One region of the Stenotrophomonas sp. 22DLJC03 genome, then DNA from elsewhere that is predicted to be linked to it. Evidence: riboswitches for the same ligand, from Rfam matches in the RefSeq annotation. Region 1 holds a riboswitch; the other holds the start of a gene.

Region 1 (14,401 bases):
GCACTTGGCTGATCTGGCTGCGCTGTAACGACGCGAAGAGCGCTCGCATGGCCCAGCCCACGGCATGGATGGCACATGCGCCTGTCACCGAGACACGGTAAACAGTGCATTGCCCATGTCCGTCCGCAGGGAAGTTGATCATGCAGAGCAAGCTCCAGGTCACGTTGTTCGGCCCTCTTGGTGCCAGCCCGGCGCTGCAGGTGCCGGGGCAGGAAGGGCCGTCGGTGGCCATTCCGGAAGCGACGCTGCGGCAGCTGGTCTCCGATCTCTATACCGCGCGCTCCCTGCTCAACCCCGAGCAGCTGGACGAAGCCAGGCAGGAGCTGGACCGCGTGCTGGAGCGCTGGGCGGACATCCATGAAGGCCTGCTGCTGGACGTGGAAGTGCATGGCAGATGAGCGACTTCGCATGCGTGCCGCCGCGTAGTCGTCCCAGACGGGCCCATCGCTGAACCGCGTTCCCAGTTGCGGATGAAACATTTTGCACTGCGCAAAAGCTGTGCTATCAATACAACCCATGAACGCAGCCCCCACCAGCTTTTACTGGTATTACTTTCCGAAGCCACTGGCGGAGGAAGGACTGCGCTCACCCTGAAGAAAGCTTCAGACGCATTCCCGAAAGCCGCCAGCGAACCTGGCGGCTTTTTTCATGCCGCCACGCTGGGGACCCCCAACGTCCCGGAGATCTCCCGCAATGCCCCCGCACACCGACGACCTGCGTATCCGCACCATCGAACCGCTGACACCGCCTGCCCAGCTGCTGGCGATGCTGCCCTGTGACGATGAAGCTTCCGACACCGTCAGCGCCTCGCGCGCGGCCCTGCACCAGATCCTGCACGGCCGTGACGACCGCTTGGCGGTGGTGGTGGGCCCGTGCTCGATCCACGACCCGAACGCTGCCATTGAGTACGCCCAGCGCCTGAAGCCGCTGCGCGACGCACTGGCCGGCGAACTGGAAATCGTCATGCGCGTGTACTTCGAGAAGCCGCGCACCACGGTGGGCTGGAAGGGCCTGATCAACGACCCGGACCTGGACGGCAGCTTCAAGATCGACAAGGGCCTGCGCATCGCCCGCGGCCTGCTGCGCGACATCAACAAGCTCGGCCTGCCTGCCGGTGTCGAGTTCCTCGACGTGATCTCGCCGCAGTACATCGCCGACCTGGTGGCATGGGGCGCGATCGGTGCGCGTACCACCGAGAGCCAGGTACACCGCGAGCTGGCTTCGGGGCTGTCGTGCCCGGTCGGCTTCAAGAACGGCACCGATGGCAACGTGAAGATCGCCGCTGACGCAGTGGGTGCGGCATCCAATCCGCATCACTTCCTGTCGGTCACCAAGCAGGGCGGCACGGCCATCGTGTCGACCACCGGCAACCCGGATTGCCATGTGATCCTGCGCGGTGGCAAGCAGCCGAACTACGACGCGGGCAGCGTTGCCGAGGCCTGCCAAGTGCTGGCCAAGTCCAAGCTGCCGACGCGTTTGATGATCGATGCCAGCCACGCCAACAGCCTGAAGAACCCGGAGAACCAGCCGAAGGTGATCGACGACATCGCCGTTCAGCTGGAAGACGGTGAACAGCGCATCGTTGGCGTGATGATCGAGAGCCATCTGGTCGGTGGTCGCCAGGAGCTGGTGGAAGGCCAGCCGCTGGTCTACGGGCAGAGCATCACCGATGGGTGCATCGATTGGGACACCACCGTGACGGTGCTGGAGCGACTGGCTGCGGCCGTGCGCGCCCGTCGCGACGTAAAGGTGTCCGAAGCCGCCTGAGTGCGGCACGTGTGTGGATGGCGGCCAGCGCCTGCGGGGGTGCGGCCGCGATCAGGGCCGGTCGGAGTTGGAGGCCAGCCCATCTGCACCGGCGATGCGCCTGGCGCTGCGCATGAGCGACAGCGCCAGGTACATCGCCGGGGTGGTGTACAGCGTCAGCCACTGGCTGACCAGCAACCCGCCCACAATGGCGATTCCCAGCGGTTGCCGGAGTTCCCAGCCTTCGCCGTTGGCCAGCATCAGCGGCAGCGTGCCCAGCAGCGCCGCCAGCGAGGTCATCAGGATCGGCCGCAGGCGCAATCGCGCTGCTTCCATCACCGCGTCCCGTGCAGTCAGGCCACGCCGCTCGCCGGCCAGCGCGAAGTCCACCAGCAGGATGGTGTTCTTCATCACCACACCGACCAGCAGGAACAGACCGAGCAGCGCGATCAGGTTCAGTTCGTCGCCGAACAGCCACAGCGCCAGCAGTGCGCCGATGCCGGCCGAGGGCAAGGTGGACAGGATCACCAGCGGCTGCATGAAACTCTCGTAGAGGATGCCCAGCACCAGGTAGACCGCCAGCGTGGCGCCGAGCACCAGCCACAGCTGGCGCGAACGCAGCTGCTCCAGGCCGCCGGCCTCACCGGACAGCTTGCCCTGTACCGAACGTGGCAGCATCAGTTTCGACATCGCGCCATCGATTGCCTGTGTGGCCTGTTCCAGGCCCACCCCCGGTGCCAGCGCGAACTCGATCCAGATCGAGGCGAACTGCTCACTGTGGTACACCCGGTCCGGTGCCATGCCATAGCGCCAGCTGGCGATGCTCGACAGCGGAATGCGCTGGCCGTTGCCATCGATCACCTGCAGGCGTGACAGCGTGCCCGGGTCCTGGGTGTGCTTCGGGTCCAGCTCCATCACCACGCGGTACTGGTTGAGGCTGTCGTACAGCGTGGCGACCTGGCGCTGGCTGAAGGAGTTGTTGAGCATGTTGGCCACCGTGCGCAGGTCCACGCCGTGGCGCGCGGCTGCTTCGCGGTCGATGTCCAGCATCACCTGGCGCATGCCTGCTTCGCCCTGTGCTTCCACGTCCACCAGTTCGGGCAGGCCACGCAGCGCGGCAGCCACCTTCGGCGCCCATTCGCGCAGCGGTGCTGTATCGGCCGACAGCAGCTGGAACTCGTACTTGCCACTGCTGCCTGCGCCCTCCAGGCGGATGTCCTGGTCCACCCACAGATAGAGATTGCCGCCGGGCAGCTTGGGCAGCCGCGCGCGCAGGCGGTCAATCACCTCTTGGCTGGAGACCTTTCGCTCGGCCAGAGGCTTCATCTTGATCATGATGAAGGCGTTGTTGACCCCGTTGCTGCCACCGATGTAGCCGATGATGTCCTCGATGGCCGGGTCGGACAGCAACAGCTTCCTGTACGCATCGATCTTCGGTTGCATGGCCTGAAAGGACAGGCCGTCATCGCCACGGGCGAAGCCGCGCAGCTGCGCGGTGTCCTGCTTGGGCACGATGCCCTTGGGCACCTGCTGGAACAGCCACGTGTTGAGCGCGATGACTGCAATGAAGGCCAGCAACGGCCAGCGCAGCCGGCGCAGGCTGGCCTGCAGCGTGCGCAGGTAAGCGCCGCGCACGCGCTCGAACAGTGCATTGCTGCCGCGCTGCCAACGCGAGGGTTGCTGCGCGGCATCCACGAACAATCGTGCACACAGCATCGGAACCAGGCTCAGCGCGACCAGCACGGAGACCGTCATTGCCGCCACCAGGGTCAGCGAGAATTCGCGGAACAGGCGTTCGACGAAGTCATCCAGGAACAGGATGGCGACGAACACCACGGCCAGTGCAACGTTCATCGACAGCAGCGTGGCACCGACTTCCGATGCGCCACGCACCGCCGCCTGCCAGCGGTCCGCGCCGAGTTCGCGATGGCGGGCGATGTTCTCCAGCACCACGATGGCATCGTCCACCACCAGCACCGCCGCGACAATCAACGCCATCAGCGAGAGCGTGTTGAGCGAGAAGCCCATCAGCGCGATCAGCGCCAGCGTACCGAACAGCACCACCGGGATCGCCACGCTGGGCACCAGTGCAGCACGCCAGTGGCCGAGGAAGGCCAGCACCACCAGCACCACCAATACGATCGCCAGCACCAGGGTGAGCTCTGCCTCATGCAGGGTGGCGCGGATTACCGGCGAGCGGTCCATCACCAGCCGCATGTCCACGCCGGAGGGCAGCAGTGCATGCAGCTGGGGCAGCTGCGCCTGGATGGCATCGACGGTAGCGATGATGTTGGCGCCGGGTTGGCGGCTGACGATCAGCAGCACGGCCGGGCGTTCGTTGTGGAAGCCGCTGGCATAGCGGTCCTCCACGCCATCGGCAACGGCGGCTACATCGCCCAGCCGCAGCGTGCGGTCGTCGCTCACCTTCAGAGCCAACTCGCGATACTGCGCGGCCTGGCGCAGCTGCAGTGGCGCTTCCAGCTGCCACTGCTGGTGCGCATCCCCCACCGCACCCAACGGGCGCACCGCATTGGCGCGGGCGATGACCTGGGCTACGTCTTCCAGCGCCAGCCCGGCGTGGTTCAGTGCGTTCGGATCCAGCGACACACGCACTGCCGGCAAGGCACTGCCGCCCACCTGCACTTCGCCCACGCCTGGTACCTGCGACAGCTTCTGCGCCAGCACGGTGGAGGCCAGGTCATACAGCTGGCCTGGCGAGCGCGTGTCCGAAGTCAGTGCCAGTGCCAGGATCGGTGCCTGCGAAGGATTCACCTTGCGGTACTGCGGCATGCCCGGCATGCCACTGGGCAGCTGGCCGCGAGCGAGGTTGATCGCGGCCTGCACTTCACGTGCGGCCTCATCGATATCACGGCCGAGCACGAACTTCAGTTCGATCTGGGTCTGGCCCTGGGTGCTGGCCGAATCGATGCGCGAGATGCCGGGCAGGCTGCCCAGCGCACGCTCCAACGGCGTGGCCACGGTGGCGGCCATCGATTCGGGCGAGGCGCCGGGCAGGCTGGCACTGACTTCAATGGCTGGGTAGTCCACCTGTGGCAGCGGCGCCACCGGCAACAGCCGCAGCGCCAGCAGGCCGGCCAGCACCAGTGCCACCGCCAGCAGGATCGTTGCTACCGGGCGCTGCACGCAGGCCTGCGCCAGGCGCGCGATGGGGGTCACGCGCGTGCCTCGTCAGCGCCCGTCGGGGCCGCTGCACGGCCACGCTGCAGGCGGTCGAAGGCCAGGTAGATCACCGGCGTGGTGAACAGCGTCAATACCTGGCTGACCAGCAGTCCGCCCACCATCACCCAGCCCAGTGGCTGCCGCAGCTCGGCGCCGGAACCGCTGGCCAGCATCAGCGGTACCGCGCCGAACAGTGCGGCCAGCGTGGTCATCAGGATCGGCCGGAAGCGCAGCAGCGCGGCCTGATGGATCGCCTCGCGTGGTGACATGCCGCGTGTGCGCTGCGCGTCCAGCGCGAAGTCGATCATCATGATCGCGTTCTTCTTCACCAGCCCGATCAGCAGCACGATGCCGATCACCGCGATCAGATCCAGGCTGCGTCCGCTCAGCCACAGTGCGGCCAATGCACCCACGGTGGCCGAGGGCAGGGTGGACAGGATGGTGATGGGATGGATGAAGCTCTCGTAGAGCACGCCCAGCACGATGTACATCACTACCACGGCCGCCAGGATCAGCCACAACGTGGACGATAGCGAGCTGCTGAAGGCGGCCGCCGCGCCCTGCAGGCGAAGTTCGATGCTCTGCGGCAGATTCACCTGCGCGCGCGCGGCGAGCACGGCATCCACCGCTTCGCCCAGCGAAGCGCCCGGGGCGAGATTGAACGAAAGCGTAGCCGCCGGGAACTGGCCCACGTGATTGCGCAGCAGCGCGGACGGACCCACCTCTACACGCGCTACCGAACCCAGCGGCACGGTCTGCCCGGCGCTGTTGCGCACGCGCAGGCCGGTGATGGCTTCCGGTCCCGGCTGGCGCGACGGATCGGCTTCCAGCACCACCCGGTATTGGCTGGCCTGGGTGAAGATGGTTGAAATCTGGCGCTGCCCATAGGCGTCGTACAGGGCATCGGCTACCGCTTCCACGCTTACGCCCAGGCGCGCCGCCGCATCGCGGTCGATCGCCACGCGCGCCTGCCGCCCCTGCATCTGCAGATCGCTGGACACATCACGCAGCGCCGGCGACTGGCGCAAGGCCTGCAGAAGCTTCGGTGTCCAGCTTTCCAGCGCTTCCAGATCCGGCGTGGTCAGGGTGAACTGGTACTGGTTGCGGCTGATGCGGTCTTCGATGCCCAGTTCCTGCACCGGTTGCAGGTACAGGATGATGCCGGGAATCTTCGCCACGCGCTGCTGCAGCCGTTCCATCACGACGGCGGCACCGTCGCGGTCGCCATGCGATTTCAGTTCGATCAGCAGGCGGCCGGTGTTGAGCGTGGCGTTGTTGCCGTCCACGCCGATGTAGGACGAGACGCTGGCCACTGCCTCGTCGGCTTCGATGGCCGCCGCCAGCGCCTGCTGGCGCTCGCGCATGGCCTGGAACGAGATAGCCTGTGGCGCCTCGCTGATGCCTTGCACCAGGCCGGCATCCTGCACCGGGAAGAAACCCTTGGGCACGGCGAAGTACAGCGCTACGGTCAGTGCCAGCGTCGCCACCGTGGCCAGCAGCATCAGCGGCTGGCGCTGCAGCACCCAGCGCAGCTGGCGGTCGTAAAGGGTGATGACGCGGTCGAAGACATCTTGTTTTGGGGTCGGAGCCCTGGCTGGATCCGACCCCTGGGCCGGGGTCAGATCCCCGTGGGGCTCTGACCCCTTCGCATGCGGCTTCAGGAAGCGCGCGCACAGCATCGGCGTCAGCGTCAGCGAGACCAGCAGCGAGATGCCGATGGCTACCGCCAGCGTCACCGCGAACTCATGGAACAGCGCGCCCACCAGGTCGGCCATGAACAGCAGCGGGATCAGTACCGCGATCAGCGAGACCGTCAAGGAGACCAGAGTGAAGCCGATTTCCGCTGCACCCCTGAGCGCCGCCTCGCGGGGGCTTTCGCCGTCCTCCAGATGGCGGGCGATGTTCTCCAGCATCACGATGGCGTCGTCCACCACGAAGCCGGTGGCGATGGTCAGTGCCATCAGCGTGAGGTTGTTGAGCGAATAGCCGGCCAGCAGCATCACCGAGAAGGTGCCGACCAGCGACAGCGGCACTGCAACGCTGGGAATCAGTGTGGCCGGCAGATTGCGCAGGAACACCCAGGTGACCAGCACCACCAGCGCGATGGCCAGCACCAGTTCCTTCTGCACGCCGCGCACCGACGCGCGGATCGATTCGGTGCGGTCACTCAGCACGTCCATCTGCACGCCGGCCGGCAGCGTGGCCTGCAGCTGCGGCAGCAATGCTCGCACCTGCTCGACCACGGCGATCACGTTGGCACCGGGCTGGCGCTGGATGTTCACCAGAACTGCCGGCGTAGTGCCGCTCCAGGCGGCCAGCTGCCGGTTCTCAGCGCCATCGCTGATGGTGGCCACATCGCCCAGCCGCAGTGGCGCGCCGTCATGCCAGGCCAGTACCAGCGCGCGGTATTCGGCCACGCTGCGCATCTGATCGTTGGCGTCGAGCATCACCGCTCGGATCGGGCCATCGAAGCTGCCCTTGGGCAGGTTGACGTTGGCCGCAGCAATCGCGGTACGGATGTGGTCCATGCCCAGGCCGTTGGCGGCCAGTGCCGCTGGATTGACCTGGATGCGCACCGCAGGGCGCTGGCCGCCGGCCAGGCTGACCAGCCCGACGCCGGGCAGCTGCGCCAGACGCTGGGCAATGCGCGTATCGACCAGATCGTGCACCTGCGGCAGCGACAGTCCCTGCGAGGTCACCGCCAATGTCAGGATCGGTGTGTCGGCCGGGTTGACCTTGCGGTACACCGGCGGTACCGGCAGGTCTCCGGGAAGGAAGCTGCCTGCCGCGTTGATGGCGGCCTGCACGTCCTGCTCGGCCACGCCCAGCGACACCTCCAGCCCGAACTGCAGGGTAATGACCGAGGCGCCGCCGGAACTGGTCGACGACAGTTGTTTCAGACCGGGAATCTGCCCGAGCTGGCGTTCCAGCGGCGCGGTGATGGTGCGTGTGGTCAGTTCCGGGCTGGCCCCCGGATACAGCGTTGTGATCTGGATGATCGGATAGTCGACCTGCGGCAGCGCTGCCACCGGCAGCAGGCGGTAGGCCAGTACACCGGACAGCAGCAACGCCACCATCAGGAGAGTCGTTGCGACCGGGCGCAGGATGAACGGGCGCGAGAGATTCATGCGCCGGCCTTGATCGCGGCCTCCTCGGTGATGATCTCCACCGCCGTGCCGTCTTCCAGCCCGTCGATGCCTTCGATCACCACCTGGTCGCCGGCCACCAGTCCGGAGCGCACGGCCACGCGTCCATCGTCGGCCGGACCGAGCACCACGTTGCGGCGCTGTGCCTTGTTGTCCTTGTCGACGATATGCACGTAGTTGCCCTGGCTGCCGAACTGCACGGCGGCATCGGGAATCAGCAGCGCGCGCTGCTCGCCCAGTTGCAGGCGGACGTTGACGAACTGGTTGGGGAACAGCGCCAGATCGTGGTTGTCGAAGTGCGCACGCAGTTTCAGCGTGCCAGTGGCGGTATCGATGCGGTTGTCGACACTGGACAGCGCGCCACTGGCAAGCTGCCGGCCTTCTTCGCGGTCCCAGGTTTCCACTGCCAGCGCCGGTTGCACCTGCACGGCATCGAGCAGCGCCGGCAGCTCGGGTTCGGGCACGGTGAACAGAACGCTGATCGGTGCGGTCTGTGCCAGCGTCACCAGGCCTTCGGCATCGCTGGCGCGTACCAGGTTGCCCACGTCCAACCGGCGCAGCCCGACGCGGCCACTGACCGGTGCGGTGATGCGGGTGTACTGCAGCTGCAGGCGCGCCTCGTCAACAGACGCCTGATCGCTGAGGCGGCGGCCCTGCAGCTGGCGCACCTTGCTCTGCTGGTCGCTCAGTTCCTGCCCGGACACGTAGTTCTGCTTCTGCAGTTCGCGGTAGCGCTGCAGCTGGCGCTCGGCGTTCTCCAGCTCGGCCAGGTTCTGTTGCTGGGTGCCCTTGGCCTGCGCCAGCTTCACTTCATACGGGCGCGGGTCGATCTGCGCCAGCAGATCGCCGGCCTTCACCTGCTGGCCTTCCTGGAAATGCAGTCGCAGCAGTTCGCCGTCCACGCGGCTGCGTACCACCACGCTGTGCAGCGGCGTGACCGTACCGACCGCCTTCAGGCGCAGCACCAGCGGCTCGGCGCTGGCGCGGGCGATGCGCACGGGTACCGTCTTGCCGGGTGCATCGTCGCCGGCACCGGCCTCCGTGCGTGGCCAGAACCCCCACAGCAGGCCGCCGGCAAGGGCAACGCCCAGCACGATCAGCAACGGGCGGGCACGACGGAAGCGGGAGTTTTCGGCGACAGACATGGGGCATCCTGCGCCCTGCGCGCGCAGGGACATGCGGGCCCGTCGGTGCGTTCACGGCACCACGGGCAGCGGGGAGGGAGTGTCTGGCGGGGCCGCGGGCGCGGCGTGGCTGGATGCCGTCGCGGCAGCGACGGGGCGACAATGGTAGCCAATCACCCCGGCCAATGCCGCATGACCAACGTCATGCAACGCAATCGGTAGTGCCGGCCGCTGGCCTGCAACCGGCTGGAATCTGCGGGCGTGTGCCGTGTTTCCGGCCAGCGGCCGGCACTACCATCAAGCAATCAATGCACTTCGTCGTGATAGACGAACTTCGGCATTTCCCAGCGGTAGTGGATCGCCAGCAGGCGCAGCGCGAAGCCGCCGCCCAGGCAGCACAGGATCGCGGTAGCGTCGGCCACGCCCCAGTGCAGCAGCAACAGGTAGGCCGCGCCGGTCAGCAGCGCGATGATCGCGTACAGCTCTTTCTGGAAGATCAGCGGCACCTCGTTGCAGAGGATGTCGCGCAGCACGCCGCCGAAGGCGCCTGTCAGCATGCCGGCAATCAGCACGATCGGCATGGCATGGCCGGCCTCACGTGCGATCGAGCAGCCGATCAGGGTGAAGGCGATCAGGCCCAGGCCATCGAGCACCAGGAAGGTGCGGCGGAAGTGGTGCATCCAGCGTGCGACCCAGGTGGCGATCAGCGCCGCACACACGGTGAAGCCCAGGTACTCGGGATGCTTCACCCAGCCCAGCGGATAGTGGCCGAGCAGGATGTCGCGCAGTGATCCGCCGCCGAGGGCGGTGACGCAGGCGATCATGACCACACCGAACAGGTCCATGCGGCGGCGGCCGGCGGACAGCGCGCCGGTCATGGCTTCGGCGGAAATAGCGATCAGGTAGATGATGGACAACAGCATGGGACAGGCTCCGGGCGCGGTGGGGCCGGCCATGCGCCACTATCGCCATTGCCTGCGCAATGACGGGATGACGATGACCGGTGCCGCTCCCGCTGTCCTTTTGCCTGAGAGTTCAGCGGCATGGGCCGCGTGCCCCTTCGGCGGATCGTCCCGGGCGTGCCCGGTGACCTCTCTCCAGCTCGGCGAGTCGAATGCATGGTTGGTGGGATTCCAGCCCACCGGCCTGAGCGATCATGGGAGCCTGCGCCTTCGGCGGGCGCCAGCGCGGCGCCTCTCTCCTGCATTCGGGCGCCAGTATATCCGCTGCAGTGCATCACGGCATAATCCGGGCATGGCACCGTCCCTCCGCCCGTGGTTCCTGTACCTGCTCGAATGCCGCGATGGCAGCTACTACGCCGGCATCAGCACCGACGTGGACGCGCGTTTCGCTGCCCACCAGGCCGGAAAGGGCGCGCGTTACACCCGGTCGCGGCCACCACTGCGGGTCCTGGCGGTGCGCGAGTACCCGGACCGAGCAGCGGCCTCACGTGCCGAATGGGAGCTCAAGCGGCAGCCGCGCGAACGCAAACTGGCCTGGCTGTTGCAGTAGATCCACGCCATGCGTGGATGGGGCGCATCCGGCCATGCCATGATCGCCCAGCCTTCAGCGCTGGAGACCCGGATGTCCACCGTTGCCCTGTTGTTCGCACTTTCCGCAGCAGCAAGCCCTGCCGCCGACGCCGCCACGATCGCAGCCATCGAAGCCACCTGCCATGACTACGTGGATGGCCAGCTGGAGGCCGACCCGCAGCGTGTCGCCCGTTCCCTGCACCCGGACCTGGCCAAACGTGCGGTGCTCGGTGATACACCGGACGAACGCCTGGGCCTGCGCCGGATGTCGAAGGAAGAACTGGTCTCGCTGACGAAGCAGGGCGCGCTGAAGACCCCGAAAGATCAATGGGATCGCCGCTGCACGGTGCTGGACGTGACCGGCAACGCGGCCTCGGTGCGGCTGGAAACGCCGTGGTTCGTCGACTACTTCCACATGGGGCGCTTCGACCAGCGCTGGGTGATCGTCAACGCGATGTGGTACCCGAAGCCGAAGGCGCCGTGAGCCGAGCATGGGCTCGGCTCTACAGGAACATGCGTGCGGCCCTAGCGCCTCGGCCGCCGGTCTTCCTGATCATCACCGAAGATGATGCGCGCGCTGCGCTGGTAGCTCCAGTACGCCACGGCCCAGTTCAGCAGCACCACGATGCGGTTGCGGAAACCGATCAGGAAGAACACGTGCGCGGCCAGCCAGAACCACCAGGCGAGGATGCCCGAGAGCTGCAGCCTGCCCAGGTGCACGATTGCAGCCATGCGGCCGATGGTGGCGAGGTTGCCGAAGTCGGCGTACTTGAAGGGACCTGGCGCCGGCTTGTCGTGCAGGCGCGCGCGGAGCACCTCGGCCACGTACTTGCCCATCTGCTTGGCGGCGGGCGCAACGCCGGGTACCGGCTTGCCGTTGGCCTGGTTCAGCACGGCCAGATCGCCGGCCACGAACAGCTCCGGATGGCCAGGCAGTGTCAGGTCTGGTTGCACCTGCACGCGGCCGGCGCGGTCCAGCGGCACGTCCAGTGTACGCGCCAGTGGTGAAGCAGCCACACCGGCGGCCCAGACCACGGTGCGCGCCGGCACGAACTGATCACCGAGCTTGAAGCCCTGGCTGTCGATGTCGCTCACCGGGGTACCGGTCAACACTTCCACGCCCAGTTTTTCCAGCTGCCGGCGCGCCTTCAGCGAAAGCACTTCCGGGAACGAGGACAGCACGCGCGGCCCGGCCTCGACCAGCCGCACCTTGGCGCTGGCCGGGTCGATGTGGCGGAACTCGTTGCGCAGCGTATGCCGTGCGATCTCTGCCAGGGTGCCGGCCAGTTCAACACCGGTGGGGCCACCGCCGACCACGGCGAAGCTCAGCCACGCCGCCTTCTTCGCCGGGTCCGGTTCGGCCTCGGCACGTTCGAACGCCAGCAGCAGCTTGCGGCGCAGCGCGATGGCATCGTCCAGGGTCTTCAGGCCGGGGGCATCATCGGCCCACTGGTCGTTGCCGAAGTAGGCGTGGGTGGCGCCCGTGGCCAGCAGCAGGGTGTCGTAGTCCAGCGTGCTGCCATCGGCCATGCGGATCTGTCGAGCCTGCTTGTCGATGGTGACCACTTCGCCGAGACGGACTTCCACATTGCGCTGGTGGCCGAGGATGTGGCGCAGCGGTGCGGCGATATCCGGCGCGGACAGGCCGGCGGTGGCCACCTGGTACAGCAGCGGCTGGAACAGATGGTGGTTGCGGCGGTCGACCAGGGTGATGCGTATGCGCTCGCGGGCCAGGGCACGGGTGGCCCAGAGACCGGCAAAACCGCCGCCGACAACAACCAGGTGGGGAACGCGCTCGCGACTCATCGACTCACTCCAGTGGGGGCATGGGGGAAGCGCTTGGCATCTTCGCACGGCAGGCGGTTGTCACGTCAGCGCCTGCGCGGATCGGCGATACTCGGGTTCAGGCAACCGCCCGCGAGGAATCCATGAGCGAACCGGAAAAGCGCATCGCCCTGTTGATCGACGCCGACAATGCGCCGGCATCGAAAATCGACGAAGTCCTGGCCGAAGTCGCCCGCTACGGCGTGGCCAACGTTCGCCGTGCCTATGGCAACTGGAAGAGCCCACGGTTGAAGGGATGGGAGGCGGTGCTGCACGAGTACGCGATCCGTCCGATCCAGCAGTTCGCCTACAGCAAGGGCAAGAATGCTTCGGACATGGCGATGGTGATCGATGCCATGGACCTGCTGTACGCGCGCAATCTGGATGGCTTCGCCATCGTGTCCAGCGATGCCGATTTCACCCCGATGGTGATGCGCCTGCTGACCGATGGCGTGAAGGTCTATGGCTTCGGCGAAAAGAAGACGCCGGAGCCGTTCGTCAACGCATGCTCGAAGTTCACCTATCTGGAAGCGCTGGGGCAGACTCATGCCAGCGTGCAGGATGCGGAACAGTCATCGAACGAACAGGCACCGAACGAGCCGGTGGCCAACGACGATGCGCGTCCGCGCAAGAGCGGCGCGGAAATGCGCAGCGATACGCGTCTGGTGAAGATGCTGCGACGTGCGGTGTCCTCGGCCGAGGGCGAGGATGGCTGGTCGCACCTGGGCCCGGTCGGCAGCCAGATCGGCAACCAGGCCTCGTTCGACCCGCGCAACTACGGTTACGGCAAGCTCAGCGACCTGCTGGCCGCGATTGGCCTGTTCGAGCTGAAAAAGGACGGCAAGTCCTCCTACGTGCGCGCGCTGCCGAAGAAGAACCGGTAGCGCCAGAAGAACCGGTAGCGCCGGGCCATGCCCGGCGGGTGCGCGAGGGAGTCATGCCACTCGCACATCCGCATGCCGATCAGGCGTATCGTTGCCGCTCGCATTGCCAGCAAGGAAAACCCGCATGTTGAAGATCTGGGGCCGTCGCAATTCCAGCAACGTCCGCAAGGTGCTGTGGTGCGCCGAGGAGATCGGCCTGCCGTATGAGTCCATCGAAGTCGGTGGCAGCCACGGCGGCACGCAGACGCCGGAATACCAGGCGATGAATCCCAACAGCCTGGTGCCGGTGATCGAGGACCACGGCCTGCCGCTGTGGGAATCGAACGCCATCGTGCGCTACCTGAGCGCGCGTTACGCGCTGGGCACGCTGTACGCCGAGGACCCGATGGAACGCGCCCAGGCCGAGAAGTGGATGGACTGGAGCACTTCGCGGATGGCGCCGCTGTACACCGACCTGATCTGGGGCATCATGCGCACCGCCCCGGCGGACCGCGACGAAGCACGGATCAACGCCGCCATCGTGCGTGCCGGTGACTACCTGGCGATGGCTGACGCCACGCTGGCCAGGCAGCCGTGGCTGTCGGGCGAGACGTTCGCGATGGGCGATATCCCGCTGGGTTCGCTGATCTACGCGTGGTTCGAACTGCCGATCCAGCGCCCGGAACTGCCGCACCTGGCCGACTGGTACGCGCGCCTGCGCGAACGCCCGGCGTACCAGCGCGGCGTGATGTCGCCGCTGACGTAAGCGGAAACGGTAGCGCCGGGCCATGCCCGGCGGACGCGGTGCGCGCAGAAATCCGCCGGGCATGGCCCGGCGCTACCGTCCGCGTGCCCTCAATACAGATCCGTCGGATCCACGTCCAGCGACCAGCGCACCTTGCGTGCTTCCGGCAGCGCGTACAACTGCGGCACCAAGTGCGAAAGCACGCCATGCAACGGCGGCCGCTGCAGCGCAGACAGCAGCA
Region 2 (14,401 bases), on a different contig from region 1:
GATCACGGGCCAGTACCAGCAGCAGCTCGATCAGCTGCTCCACGCCCTGTGCGGTGCGCAGCACGCGCTGGATCTGCTGGCGCGCACGCTCGGGCAGGCCCGGCTGCTCCAGCGCCAGCTCGGCGGCACCGGTCATCACCGCGATCGGCGTGCGCAGCTCATGGCTGGCCGTGCTGATGAACACCCGCTCGCGTTCGACGAACTGCTCGTTGCGATCCAGGTAGTCGTTCAGTGCATCGGCAATCGTGTGCAGCTCGGAGCTGCCGCGCGGATCAACATCGATGCGCTGGCCCTGCGCCCCCGGCCGCAACGTGGCAATGTGCTGGGCCAGCAGGCTCAGCGGGCGCACCATCCGTTCCATGCCGAACGAGGCCATCAGTACGGTAACGAAGATCATGATCACGCCCGCCAGCATCACCCAGCGGGTCGCGAACTGCTCCAGGTCGTGGAAGTCGGAGATGTCCAGCGCCAGCGCCACCCGTCCCATCGACTGGGTCTCGCGCACCATCACCGCCATCTCGCGGCCCTTCACCATCACCCCGTCATGCAGTCCGGGATGCAGGGTGCGCAGGCTGTCGGGCAGGTTGATCGCATCGAAGCGGTAGAGACTGAGCGTGTCCGAATCCTGCCAGCGGTAATGCGGCTCGTGTTCAACATGCTCGACGATGCTGTCCAGTTCGGAATTGAGCAGCGCGCGCCACGCCGCGTGCTCGGCATGCTCATGCACGTAGTTGCCAACGCTGAACACCGCCAGTGACAGCAGCGCCAGGTACCCCAGCAACCACCACAGCACGCGCCGGTACAGCGGGCCGGGCTTACGCACCTTCATCAGGATCCTTGCCAGCGTCGCTGCCGACGGTCACAGCCAACCGATAACCGACCCGCGGCAGGGTATGGATCAGCTTTTCGCCAAATGGCCCATCGACGCTGCGGCGCAGTTCGTAGACGTGTGAACGCAGCAGGTCGCCATCCGGCGGCTCGTCACCCCACAGGGCAAATTCCAGCTGCTGGCGGGTGACCGCACCGGGACTGGCCCGCATCAGCACCTCCAGCAGTTTGCGGCAGGCCGGGTACAGGTGCAGCACCTGGCCCTCACGCTGGGCTTCCAGGGTCGCAAGGTCCAGCACGAGGTCGCCGACCTGCAGCCGCTTGCGCGGGTTGCGCCCCTGTGCGCGCAGCAGCAGGGCCTCCAGCCGTACCTCCAGCTCAGGCAGCGCGAATGGCTTGGTCAGGTAGTCATCGGCACCGGCACGGAAGCCGGCGATCTTGTCCGGCAGTTCGTCGCGCGCGGTCAGCATGATCACCGGCACCTCCGAAGCGTGCTCGGCGCGCAGCCGGCGCAGCACCTCGGGGCCCTCCATGCGCGGCAGCATCCAGTCCAGGATCACCGCATCGTAGGGGTGGCTGCCGGCCAGGTGCAGGCCGGTGATGCCATCCGGGGCCACGTCGAGCACGTGCCCGCGCGACTCGAAATAGTCGAACAGGTTGGCCACCAGCTGGCGGTTGTCCTCGATCACCAACAGACGCATGCACGAAACATCCACGGAAGTTCGTAGCATGGTAGCGCTGCTCATGTCGGAATGCGGTCGCCCTGCCCCGTTCTGACGCTTTTTCCACCTTTGTCACCTCAAAGTGGCTGTTTTGCTCCCGGAGCCTGCCGTGCCCGTAGCCTTTCCCCGCCAATGGCGCCTGCCCCTGTTGTGGCTGCTGATCATCGCTGCGCTGGCAGCGGGTATCGGTCTTCGGCAGCCACAGCCACCGGACGAGCCGCGCTTCGTGCTGGCGGCCAGGACCATGGTCGAGAGCGGGCAATGGCTGTTGCCGCACCGTGGCGTCGAGCTGTATGCGGAAAAGCCGCCGGTATTCATGTGGCTGCAGGCGGTCGCCTATGAAATTGTCGGCAGCTGGCAGTGGTCGTTCCTGTTGCCGTCATTGCTGGGTGCCCTGCTCAGCCTGTGGCTGGTGTCGGATCTGGCACGGCGGCTGTGGACACCGCGGCATTCCGTCTATGCCCTGGCCGCGCTTTTCTGCACCCTGCAGTTCGGGTTGATGGCCAAGCGTGCGCAGATCGACATGGCGCTGGTCGGTATGACCACCGTGGCCCTGTGGGGGCTGATGCGCCATCTGTGCGAACGTCGCAACCTGCCTGCACTGTGGTTGGCGGGGTTTGCCGCCGGGCTGGGTACCGTGACCAAGGGCGTGGGCTTCCTGCCGCTGCTGATGGTGCTGCCCTGGTTCGGCTGGTGGCTGTACCAGCGCCGTCGCGGGTACACCGTGGACGGCCCGCATCCTGCCACGCTGCTGTGGCTGATTCCCGCGTTCCTGCTGGGCGTGGGAGTGTGGCTGGCGCCGCTCGGCTGGGCCCTGCTGCATTCACCCAGCGCCGAACTGCAGGCCTACGCACATGAACTGTTGTTCAAGCAGACCGGCACCCGCTACGCCAATGCGTGGCACCACCGGCAGCCGGTCTGGTACTACCTGCAGGTGATTCTGACGCTGTGGCTGCCCGGCAGCCTGCTGCTGCCGATGTTGTTCAAGCCCTGGTGGCGCCGCCTGCGTCGTGGCGACCGTCGGCAGTGGCTGTTGCTGGGCTGGGCCGTACTGGTGCTGGTGTTCTTCAGCGCCAGCCCGGGCAAGCGCGAGGTGTACCTGTTGCCGATGCTGCCGGCGCTGGCCCTGGCCGTAGCGCCGCTGCTGCCGGGCCTGCTGCGCCGCCTGTGCGTACGCCGCTACCTGTTCGGCTACAGCATGGTGCTGATGCTGGCCACCGGCGTGCTCGGCGTGATGTTGATGACCGAGCATCCCTGGGCGGTGGCCCAGTTGGAACGCCGTGCAATGCCAGACACCCTGCTGCCGGTGCTCGGTGATGGCCTGCTGACCTTCGCCATCGCCCTGGCCACGCTGATCGTGTGGTTGCGGGTACGTCGTGCTGCAACGCTGGTACTGCTCACCCACGGCATGCTGTGGATGCTCTACGGCCTGGTGTTGATTCCGGCGCTGGATCCCTACGCCTCGGCCTCAGCGCTGATGCGCAGGGTTGGCGCGAGAATCGGCCCGGACGCCGAACTGGCCCTGGTCGCCTGGCGCGAGCAGAACCTGCTGCAGGCCGATCGCCCGGTGCGCGAGTTCGGCTTCAAGCGACCGTGGGCAGAGCAGTGGCACGACGCCGGCCCATGGCTGGCCGAGGCACCGGGCAAGCGCTGGCTGCTGGTGCTGGACGACGCGATGAGCCCCTGCGTGGATCCGGCCAAGGTGATCGACATCGGTGTTGCCAATCGCAATCGTTGGCAGCTGCTTCCCGGTACCGCGTGGGACGCGGAATGCCATGCCGAACGGACCGGGTCGACCGCCGAAGAAGACTGAACGTTGGCCCGTGCCGGGCAAGCATTAACCCGGCACGAACGAGCGTCCGACCCTTCTCCGACATCCAGGTGACGAGCATGACCGCGGATTCCCGAACCGCCCTTTCCCAGCATGCCCGTCCGTCCCATTGATTCGGTAGCACCGCTTGCGACATCGCCACTGGCGTCAAAATTTGCCGTAACTCACCTCTGGCTGCCTGTCGCAATCGGTCTGCCCGTGTTTACGCTGCTGATGGGTTTCGGCGGCGACCAGTGGGTGGCCGATCATCTGTTCCGCCTCGAAGGCGGCCATTGGGCGCTGCAGGACGCCTTTGTCACCCGCACACTGGTGCACAAAGCCGGCAAATGGCTGAGCACGGCAGCAGCCCTTGTGGCGATTCTGCTGTGCTTCCACCACTGGCGTAAGGGTCGCGATCGCACCCTGCGGTGGGCGCTGCTTTATGTCGTAATTGCCATGGCGCTGGGCACGGGTGTGATCTCCCTGCTGAAGTCGCTGGTGCCGATGGAATGCCCCTGGGACCTGCTGCGCTACGGCGGCCACCAGCCTTTCATCGGGCTGTTCACCGTGCGCCCAAGCGGCATGTCGCCCCAGGCCTGCTTCCCCGCTGGCCACGCCAGCGCCGGCTACGCTTGGCTGTGCCTGTACTTCTTCGCGCTGTTGTGGCGTCCTGCCTGGCGCTGGGCCGGGTTGTGGATCGGCCTCGGTGCTGGTCTGGTGTTCGGCATCGGCCAGCAACTGCGCGGCGCCCATTTCCTTTCCCATGACATTGCCACTGCAATGATCTGCTGGCTGCTTTCGCTGGGCCTGTACCTGATCGTCAAACGCGTCCTGATCCGCCGTCAGCTGGACCGTCCCAACCGCCAGGAGGCGAACGCATGAGTGCATCGGTCCAACGCCCCGCCCGCCTCCCTGCGTTGGCGGGTCTTCTTCGCTGGCGTCCACAGCTGTCCACCGAAGCATTGATCACGCTGACCAGCCTGTTCTTCGCAGTAGCCGGCAACGGCCTGTTCTGGCACAGCGCGATGGCCAGCCATCCGGGCAGCCTGCGTTACGCGCTTTCGTTGCTGCTGTTGCTGCTGGGCGCGCACGGCCTGCTGCTGGGCATCCTGGTCTGGCGCTGGAACGCCAAGGTGGTGATCAGCGTGCTGCTGTTGGTGACCGCGTTCGCTGCGCATTACATGAGCCGCTACCACATCTATCTGGATGCGGACATGCTGCGCAATGTGCTGGCGACCGATCCCAAGGAAAGCCGCGAGCTGATGACGGTGTCGCTGCTGTGGCCGGTATTGCTGCTGGCAGTGCTGCCGATGGTGGTGCTGTGGCGCGTGCAGCTGCGCCGCCGCAGCTGGGGCCGCAGCCTGTTGTGGCGCATCGGCTTCCTGGTGGTGGCGGCGGTGACCGCACTCGGCGGTGCGCTGATTTCGTTCCAGGATGTTTCGGCACTGATGCGCAACCAGCGCGAAGTGCGTTACCTGGCCACCCCGGCCAACGTACTGCTCGGCCTGCCGCGTGCACTGCGCGGCGACAACCCGGTGCAGCGCGCACCGAAGCTTCCGATCGGCACCGACGCCAAGGCCACCCCACGCGCAGCAGCCAGCAAGCCGCGCCTGCTGGTGATCGTCATGGGCGAGACCGTGCGTGCGCAGAACTGGGGCCTCAACGGCGGGCGCAACACCACCCCGGAACTGGCACAGGCCAGCGTGGTCAATTTCCCCGACATGCATTCGTGCGGCACCAGCACCGAAGTCTCACTGCCGTGTCTGTTCTCGCCGTGGGGCCGCCACGACTACGACGAGAAGAAGATCCGCGCACACCAGTCGCTGCTGCACGTATTGAACCGCGCCGGCATCGCCCCGTTGTGGCGTGACAACCAGTCCGGCTGCAAGGGCGTGTGCGAGGGCCTGGACTTCCAGTCGCTGTCCGACGCGACCACACCGGGCCTGTGTGCCGATGGCCGCTGCATGGACGAGATCCTGTTGCAGGATCTGGCCGCCCAGGTACGTGCGAAACCGGGCGACCGGGTGGTGGTGCTGCATCAGCTGGGCAACCATGGCCCGGCCTACTTCGAGCGCTACCCACCGGCGTTCCGACGCTTCACCCCGACCTGCGACACCCGTGACATCGGCCGCTGCTCGCGCGAAGAAATCACCAACAGCTACGACAACGCCGTGTTGTACACCGATCACTTCCTGACCAGGACCATCGGCACGTTGCAGGGCATGCAGGACTACGACTCGGCGATGATCTACCTGTCCGACCATGGCGAGTCGTTGGGCGAGAAGGGCCTGTTCCTGCACGGCGTGCCTTACGCGATCGCCCCGGCCGAACAGACCCGGGTGCCGATGACGATGTGGTTCTCGCAGGGCTTCGCCAGCAGCCGCGGATTGAACCTGCAGTGCCTGCGCACACGTTCGGCAGCGTATACCGACCACGACAACCTGTTCCCGTCGGTGCTGGGTCTGATGCAGGTGAAGACATCGCTGTACGAGCGCGACCGCGACGTGTTCGCCAACTGCGAGAGTTAGGGTTTGTCGGCAGGGCTGCGCCCTGCACCCGCAGAGGCAACGGCAACGGCCGAAGCAACAGCAACAGCGGGGTTCCTGTGGGTAGGCGGGGTGGGTCCGGTGGCGGGAGACGCCGTGAACCCATCCATGGGGGCTTGGCCGCGGCATCCATGCCGCGGACACTCCCGCCACCGGACCCACCCCGCCTTCGACAGATTTCCGCTGCTGTTGGTGGGTGCCGACCGTTGGTCGGCACGGGGTCGGATCCGAATTTGAGTCTCGATTTCTGACAGGTCTCATCCACGCATGGCGTGGATCTACTGCCATCACCGAATTGCGTCTGGGGCAAAGCCCCCTGAGTCAGGGGGGCGGCCGCGAAGCGGCGGGGGTCTGGGAGCTGGTAAGTGGGGCCCGCGTTTCGCGCAGCGAAGCGTGGGAGCGACAGCGCGCATGCGATGTCGCGGTCCCAGGGCGCCGCCCGGCCGACTTCCGCCACTTGCGGTGGCAACGCCTGCCCACTAGCCTTCGGCGGTCGTTCACCACCCAAGGACCGCCCGTGAAACACCGTCATCTCCTGCTGGCCTCGGCAATCGCCGCCGCCACGCTGGCCCTGGCCGCCTGCAAGAAGGAAGCTGCGCCAGGCACCGACACCGCCAGCAGCAGCGCCCCGGCCGGCGAAACCGCCGACCAGTTCGTGGCCCGCATCAATGCCGAATTCAAGGCCGCCTACCCGGAGATGACCTCGGCGCAGTGGCTGTCCTCCACCTACATCAACAGTGATTCGGAACGCATCGCGGCCAAGGCCAACGAGCGCTCACTGACCCAGCTCAACAGCTGGATCGAACAGGCCGCCAAGTTCGATGGCAAGCCGATGAGCGAGGACAGCAAGCGCGCGATCCACCTGCTGAAGCTGATGTCCTCGATGCCGGCACCCCGTGACCCGGCCAAGCTGGCAGAACTGACCCAGATCGCCACCCGCATGGAAGGCAGCTACGGTGCCGGCAAGTACTGCACCGATGCCAACGATCCGAACTCCTGCCGCCAGCTGGGCGAGCTGGAGCAGGTGCTGGCGCGCAGCCGCGATTACGACAAGCAGCTCGACGCATGGCAGGGCTGGCACAGCACCACCAAGAGCATGCGCGGCGACTACCAGAAGTTTGTCGGCCTGGTGAACGAAGGTGCCAAGGGCATGGGCTTCACCGATGCCGGGCAGATGTGGCGCAGCGGCTACGACATGCCGCCGGAGCAGATCGGCCCGGAAACCGACCGCCTGTGGGAGCAGGTCAAGCCGATGTACGAGCAGCTGCATTGCTATGCACGCGGCAAGCTGGACAAGACCTACGGCAAGGACAAGGCCGAAGTGGGCAACGGCCTGATCGCGGCGCATCTGCTGGGCAACATGTGGCAGCAGGACTGGTCGAACCTGTGGGACCAGCTGGAACCGTACCCGGGTGCCGGCAGCCTGGACATCACCGCTGCGCTTGAAAAGCAGTACCAGACCAACCTTAGCGCGGCGCTGGCCAAGGCCGGCAAGGATGCCAACGTAGCGGCGCAGTACAAGGCGCAGCGCGAGGCCGAACTGCGCACCGCCAAGCAGATGACCGAGCGCGCGCAGGACTTCTACGTGTCGCTGGGCATGCCGTCGCTGCCGCAGTCCTACTGGGAAAAAACCCAGTTCATCAAGCCCGATGACCGCGATGTGGTCTGCCACGCCAGCGCTTGGGACATGAACATGGAAGGCGACGTGCGCACCAAGATGTGCATCAAGCCGAACGAAGAGAACTTCACCACCATCTACCACGAGCTGGGCCACATCTATTACGACCTGGCCTACAACCCGCTGCCGCCGCTGTTCCAGGGCGGTGCCAACGATGGCTTCCATGAAGCAATCGGCGACACCATCGTGCTGGCGATGACGCCCAAGTACCTCAGCTCGATCGGCCTGGTCGATGCGCCGACCGAAAGCCGCGAGGCGGTCATCAACAACCAGATGCGCATGGCTCTTTCGGGTGTGTCGTTCCTGCCGTTCGGGCTGATGATCGACCGCTGGCGCTGGGGTGTGTTCGATGGCTCCATCACCGCCGACAACTACAACAAGGCGTGGTGGGACCTGAAGGCCAAGTACCAGGGCGTGGCCCCAGCCAGCACCCGCGGCGAAGAGTTCTTCGATCCGGGCGCGAAGTACCACGTACCGGGCAACACTCCGTACACCCGCTACTTCCTGGCGCGCATCCTGCAGTTCCAGTTCTACAAGGGCCTGTGCGATGCCTCCGGCTACAAGGGCCCACTGCATGAGTGCACCTTCTACGGCAACAAGGAAGCTGGCCAGAAGTACTGGGCGATGCTGAGCAAGGGTGCCAGCCAGCCGTGGCAGGCCACGCTGAAGGAACTGACCGGCACCGACAAGCTCGATGCCGGCCCGATGATCGAGTACTTCAGCCCGGTCAACGAATGGCTGAAGCAGCAGAACGAAGGCCAGATGTGCGGCTGGCAGGCCAACGCGGCCCCGGCGGCGAAATGAAAAAAGGGGCGGATCCGCGAGGATCCGCCCCTTTCTGGTAGTGCCGGCCGCTGTCCGGCAACTACGCGATGAAGACCCAACGGGCAGCCGGCCAGCGGCCGGCTCTACCGAAATGCTTGTCAGCTGTTCTTCTTCGCGGCCATCGCTGCGGCCAGCTCGGCCTTGAATTCCTCGAAGGTCTGGCCCTTTTCCTTCGCTTCGGCCTGCGCAGCATCACGCAGTGCATCCGAGTACACCAGGCGCACCGGCGTGCCGTTGCGTTCGTGCAGTTCGCCGGCCTGCATGATCAAGGCCAGCACCTGGGCAGCACTCTCGCTCTGGCCGGCGATGCGGCCATCCATGCCCAGCACCCATTCGCCATCGCGCCGGACGATACCGGCCAGCAGCGTGCGCTGCGGGTCGCGCAGTTCGGCATGCGGCTCCACCGGCGAGGCCTGCGCGGCTGCCTTGTTGGCGGCCTGCTTTTCCTGGCGACGGCGCTGGTCGCGGCGGATCTTGGAGCTGGTGGACATGATGCGGTACCGCTGCGAGGGGGGCGCAAGGATAACGCACCCCGCCCGCAGCACCGCTTCACGCCACCGCTCAGTCCAGCACTTTGCCGTGCCGCCAGTAGCCCATGAAGGTGATGGCGCGGCGGTCCAGCCCGCAGTCACGCACCAGATGGCGGCGGATCGCCATGACCGCACCCGCCTCGCCGGCCACCCAGGCATACAGCGGTCCGGCCACGCTGGCATCGGCCTGCTCCCACAGGATCTGCGCGTCGACATCGATCTCTTCCAGCGCATCGCCGGCAGCCACGCTCGAGGTCGCTGCCAGCCGTTCCTGGACCGCCTGCAGCAGCGGCTGGCCATAGGCGGCCTGCCCACGCGGCAACCACACCAGCTCGGCGGTGCCCGGCGCTTTCAACGGCACCGCGTCGCCGGCCTGGGCCACTTCCAGCAATGCCAGCGTGCGCGGCGGATCAGGCATGGCCGCCAGTTCCTCCAGGATGCCCGCCACCGCAGGCAACGCCGTCTCATCGGCCACCAGCAGTACCTGGCCGACACCGGCCGGCGGCTTCCATTCCCAACCTTCGCTGCTGTCGGCACAGTCGGCATCGGGGGCCAGCAGCACGACACGGTCACCCGGCCGCGCATGCATGGCCCAGCGCGAAGCGGGCCCGGTCACGCCGTGGATGACGAAATCAACGTCGACCTCGCCCTGCTCGGCACGCAGCTGGCGGATGGTGTAGGTGCGCATCGGCGGCCGCAGCTCATCAGGCAGGGCCCGGTAGCGCGGATACCAGTCCTCGCCGCTGGGCACCTGTGGCACCTCCTGGCCGGGCAAGGGGAAGAACACCTTGATCCGCTGGTCCGGGCCTTCGGTCTTCATCCGCGCCACGTCGGCACCGGTGAACACCATGCGGTCCAGGGAAGGGGAAAGAACGCGGCGCTCCTTCAGCGCCACCTCGAACAGGCGGTAGGTCTGCTGTGCAGCCATGGGGGTACCTCATGCGACGACATCGGATTGGCTGGCTGTCGTGCATCCACGCACCGGCTGGCTGGAATGCCCAGCCTAGTCCGGTTGTCCGCGGCTGCAAGGATGTGCCGGCATCCCCGCCAACCCTACCCCTGCACGCTGCTCAATGGCCCGTGCAGGCTGCCTGCGCCGCGCGCTCGCGCTGGTGTTCCCAGTACCAGAACACGAAGCCGGCGCCGAAGAACGCGGCCTGGCCCAGCGCCAGGTGCAGCGGGCTGGCGCTGAGCAGCGGCGACACTACGCCAGCCACCACGGTGCTGATCATCAGCTGCACGAACGCCTGCAGCGACGAGGCCAGGCCGCGCTGGTGCGGGTACATGTCCAGCACCGCCAGCGCCAGGATCGGGAAGATCAGCGCCATGCCCATGCCGCCCAGGAAGATCGGCATCACCGCCCACGGCAGTGCGAACTGCGGTGCCAGGCCGACGTAGCCGATGTTCAGCAGCACCGACAGCGCGCACAGGCCGAAACCGATGGCGACCTGTCGCGTAGGGCTGCTGTGCCCGGCCATGCGCCCGGACAGGAACGAGCCGGTGGTCATGCCGCCGATGGTGGGAATGAACAGCCAGGCGAAGCCGCCCTCGCCCAGGTGCAGGTGCTGCATCACGAACACCGGCGCCGAGGAGATGTACAGGAACACGCCACCGAAGCCGATGCTGCCGGCCAGCGCCAGGCGCAGGAAACGCGGATTGAAGCCGATGCGCACGTAGTCGCGCAGCAGCACGCGCGGTGACAACGGCACGCGCGCCTCGACCGGATGGGTTTCCGGCAGGTAGCGTGCAGTGGCCGCCAGCAGCACCAGCGCGAACACCACCAGGAACCAGAAGATCAACGGCCAGCCAGCGCCGCTGAGCAGGATCCAGCCACCGATGATCGGGGCGATGGCCGGGGCGATACCGAACAGCATCGACACCTGGCTCATCAGCCGCTGCGCGTCGTGGCCGTGGTACAGATCGCGGATCACCGCGCGGCCGACGATCATGCCCACGCCGGCGGACAGGCCCTGCAGTGCGCGGAACGCCAGCAGCGTGGTCAGGTCGGTAGACAATGCACAGCCCACCGAGGCGCCGACGAATATCACCAGACCGCCGAGGATCACCCGCTTGCGGCCCCAGGCGTCGGACAGCGGTCCATGGGCCAGGCTCATCAGGCCGTAGAACAGCAGGTACACGCTGATGGTCTGCTGCACCGCCACTTCGTCCACCGCCAGGCGCTGGGCCAGCTGCGGGAACGCCGGGAAGATGGTGTCGATCGAGAACGGACCGAACATGGCCAGGCCAGCAAGCAGCAGGGCCATGCGGCGGGTGGAAGGAGCAACAGCGGCGGTCATGGAGAGGCGTCCGGCAGGGCCATGCGCGGCACGCACGGCGGGCGCCAGTCCCCTGAAACAGGGACAGCGCCAGATGAATTCGGGTATCCGCCCATCATAGGTGGGGATTGCGCCCCGCGCCATGCACGGATGCACAAAACGCACGGCCGGGCCATCGGCCATTCAGGCGCAGCGGCGCCTCCCGGGAGCGGCCGGCCGGCGCGCAACGGGCTATAATCGGCGGGCAACACGGTGGGAGAAGCGGAACACCGCTGCCGAAGGCGCAACGCCCGTAATCGCTCAGGCCCGATACCACCCGTAACAGAACTCTGGAGAGACCGGTTCAATCCGGCGCCGAAGGGGCAAGAAGCAGCGGTCCGCCGCGCTTTCAAACTCTCAGGCAAAAGGACAGAGGGGCGCCCCGCAGACCGCCGACCGGCGGCTTGTGCCCGTGCGTGTGCCCTTTCCTGACGGATCCTTCGCCATGTCCCAGAACACCCCTTCCCTGCGTGAGCTCGAGCATCATTCGGCCTTCGTCGAGCGCCACATCGGCCCCAACGATGCCGAGATCGCGCAGATGCTCGGCGTCATCGGCCACGCCTCGCTGGATGCGATGACCGATGCCATTGTGCCGGCCAAGATCAAGTCGCCGGCACCGCTGGCGCTGCCGGAGTCGATCACCGAAGTGCAGGCGCTGGCGAAGATCCGCGCGATCGCCGACAAGAACACCGTACTGCGCAGCTTCATCGGCCAGGGCTACTACGGCACCCACACGCCGAACGTGATCCTGCGCAACATCCTGGAAAACCCGGCCTGGTACACCGCCTACACCCCGTACCAGGCGGAAATCTCGCAGGGCCGCATGGAAGCGCTGATCAACTTCCAGACCCTGTGCGCCGACCTGACCGGCATGGAAATCGCCAACGCCTCGCTGCTGGACGAAGCGACCGCCGCCGCCGAAGCGATGACCCTGGCCAAGCGCTCGGCCAAGTCGAAGTCGGACACCTTCTTCGTGCACGACGCCGTACACCCGCAGACGCTGGAACTGCTGCGCACCCGCGCCGAACCGATGGGCATCGTGCTGCGCGTGGGCACCCCGGCCGAAGCGCTGGAAGCAGAAGCCTTCGGCCTGCTGCTGCAGTACCCGGACACCTTCGGCCAGGTGGGCGACTACAAGGCACTGGTCGATGCCGTGCACGCGCGCGGCGGCCTGGTGGCCGTGGCCACCGACCTGCTGGCACTGACCCTGCTGGCTGCCCCGGGCGAATGGGGTGCGGACATCGTGGTCGGCAACAGCCAGCGTTTCGGCGTGCCGTTCGGCTTCGGTGGCCCGCATGCTGCGTTCATGGCCTGCCGTGACGCCTACAAGCGTTCGATGCCGGGCCGCCTGATCGGCGTCTCGATCGACGCACAGGGCAACCCGGCCTACCGCCTGACCCTGCAGACCCGCGAACAGCACATCCGCCGCGAGAAGGCCACCTCCAACATCTGCACCGCACAGGTGCTGCTGGCGGTGATGGCCTCGATGTATGCCGTCTACCACGGTCCGGAAGGCCTGACCCGCATCGCGCGCCGCACCCACCGCCTGGCTTCGATCCTGGCTGCGGCACTGCGCAAGGCCGGCGTGCAGGTCGGTGGTGACTTCTTCGACACCCTGCATGTCACCGGCGTGCACGCCGATGAGATCCACGCCAAGGCCCGTGCCGCCGGTTACAACCTGCGTGCGATCGACAGCGACTCGGTCGGCATCAGCCTGGACGAAACCACCACCCGCGCCGACATCGTGGCCGTGGCTGCCGTGTTCGGTGCCTCGCTGGACGTGGACGCACTGGATGCCAGCACCGCCGACGCACTGCCGGCCGGCCTGCTGCGCCAGTCTGAATTCCTGACCCACCCGGTGTTCAACACCCACCACAGCGAGCACGAGCTGCTGCGCTACCTGCGCTCGCTGGCCGACAAGGACCTGGCGATGGACCGCACGATGATCCCGCTGGGCTCGTGCACCATGAAGCTCAACGCCACCGCCGAGATGATTCCGGTGACCTGGCCGGAGTTCTCGCAGATCCATCCGCTGGTGCCGGCCGACCAGGCGCTGGGCTACAAGGAACTGATCGACTCGCTGGAAGCGATGCTGGTCGAATGCACCGGCTACGACGCAGTGAGCCTGCAGCCGAACTCCGGCGCGCAGGGCGAGTATGCCGGCCTGCTGGCGATCCGTGCCTACCACCGTTCGCGCGGCGAAGACCATCGTGACATCTGCCTTATCCCTGACTCGGCGCACGGCACCAACCCGGCCTCGGCGCAGATGTGCGGCATGAAGGTGGTGGTGACCAAGACCGACGCCAACGGCAACGTCGACGTCGAGGACATCCGCCTCAACGCCGAGAAGTACAGCGACCGCCTGGCCGCGATCATGATGACCTACCCGTCCACGCACGGCGTGTTCGAGGAAGAAGTGGTGGAGATCTGCGAGATCATCCACAAGCACGGCGGCCAGGTGTACACCGACGGTGCCAACATGAACGCCTTGGTCGGCGTGGCCAAGCCGGGCAAGTGGGGTTCGGACGTTTCCCACCTGAACCTGCACAAGACCTTCTGCATCCCGCACGGCGGCGGCGGCCCGGGCGTTGGCCCGTGTGCGGTCAAGGAGCACCTGGCGCCGTTCCTGCCGGGCAAGCTGGGGGACAACGGCCCGGTCGGCATGGTCAGCGCGGCCAGCTTCGGCAGCGCCTCGATCCTGCCGATCAGCTGGATGTACATCGCGATGATGGGCCGCGACGGCCTGCGCAAGGCCACTCAGGTTGCGCAGCTCAACGCCAACTACATCGCCAAGCGCCTGGCCCCGCACTTCAAGACCCTGTACACCGGCCGCAACGGTCTGGTGGCGCACGAGTGCATCCTCGACGTGCGCCCGCTGGAGAAGACCAGCGGCATCGGCGCCGAGGACGTGGCCAAGCGCCTGATCGACTTCGGCTTCCATGCCCCGACCCTGAGCTTCCCGGTGGCCGGCACGCTGATGGTCGAACCGACCGAGAGCGAATCGCTGCACGAGCTGGATCGCTTCATCGACGCGATGATCCAGATCCGCGAGGAGATCACCGCGATCGAAGACGGCCGCCTGGACCGCGAGGACAACCCGCTGAAGAACGCGCCGCATACCGCCACTGCGGTGACCGCCAGCGAGTG

Evidence for each region. A riboswitch is a leader RNA that binds a small molecule or an ion and turns the genes downstream of it on or off. The one in region 1 is predicted to bind glycine.
Region 2: another riboswitch for glycine. It lies ahead of gcvP (aminomethyl-transferring glycine dehydrogenase); the one in region 1 lies ahead of AC13GA_RS12785 (trimeric intracellular cation channel family protein).

The regions. Positions count from the first base shown of each region.
Region 1 is NZ_JBSPUG010000003.1:454,600-469,000, forward strand. It holds gene AC13GA_RS12755 (DUF6616 family protein) at 1-28, shown strand, start outside; gene AC13GA_RS12760 (hypothetical protein) at 141-398, shown strand; gene AC13GA_RS12765 (3-deoxy-7-phosphoheptulonate synthase) at 694-1,767, shown strand; gene AC13GA_RS12770 (efflux RND transporter permease subunit) at 1,819-4,923, opposite strand; gene AC13GA_RS12775 (multidrug efflux RND transporter permease subunit) at 4,920-8,054, opposite strand; gene AC13GA_RS12780 (MdtA/MuxA family multidrug efflux RND transporter periplasmic adaptor subunit) at 8,051-9,217, opposite strand; gene AC13GA_RS12785 (trimeric intracellular cation channel family protein) at 9,502-10,119, opposite strand; glycine riboswitch at 10,204-10,307, opposite strand; glycine riboswitch at 10,321-10,410, opposite strand; gene AC13GA_RS12790 (GIY-YIG nuclease family protein) at 10,451-10,708, shown strand; gene AC13GA_RS12795 (nuclear transport factor 2 family protein) at 10,781-11,212, shown strand; gene AC13GA_RS12800 (NAD(P)/FAD-dependent oxidoreductase) at 11,254-12,534, opposite strand; gene AC13GA_RS12805 (NYN domain-containing protein) at 12,657-13,436, shown strand; gene AC13GA_RS12810 (glutathione S-transferase family protein) at 13,561-14,181, shown strand; gene AC13GA_RS12815 (primosomal protein N') at 14,271-14,401, opposite strand, start outside.
Region 2 is NZ_JBSPUG010000002.1:860-15,260, reverse strand. It holds gene AC13GA_RS05935 (sensor histidine kinase) at 1-829, opposite strand, end outside; gene AC13GA_RS05930 (response regulator transcription factor) at 816-1,529, opposite strand; gene AC13GA_RS05925 (ArnT family glycosyltransferase) at 1,642-3,363, shown strand; gene AC13GA_RS05920 (phosphatase PAP2 family protein) at 3,475-4,242, shown strand; gene AC13GA_RS05915 (phosphoethanolamine transferase) at 4,239-5,888, shown strand; gene AC13GA_RS05910 (M2 family metallopeptidase) at 6,424-8,388, shown strand; gene AC13GA_RS05905 (hypothetical protein) at 8,508-8,900, opposite strand; gene AC13GA_RS05900 (siderophore-interacting protein) at 8,971-9,867, opposite strand; gene AC13GA_RS05895 (multidrug effflux MFS transporter) at 10,010-11,236, opposite strand; glycine riboswitch at 11,535-11,637, shown strand; gene gcvP (aminomethyl-transferring glycine dehydrogenase) at 11,700-14,401, shown strand, end outside.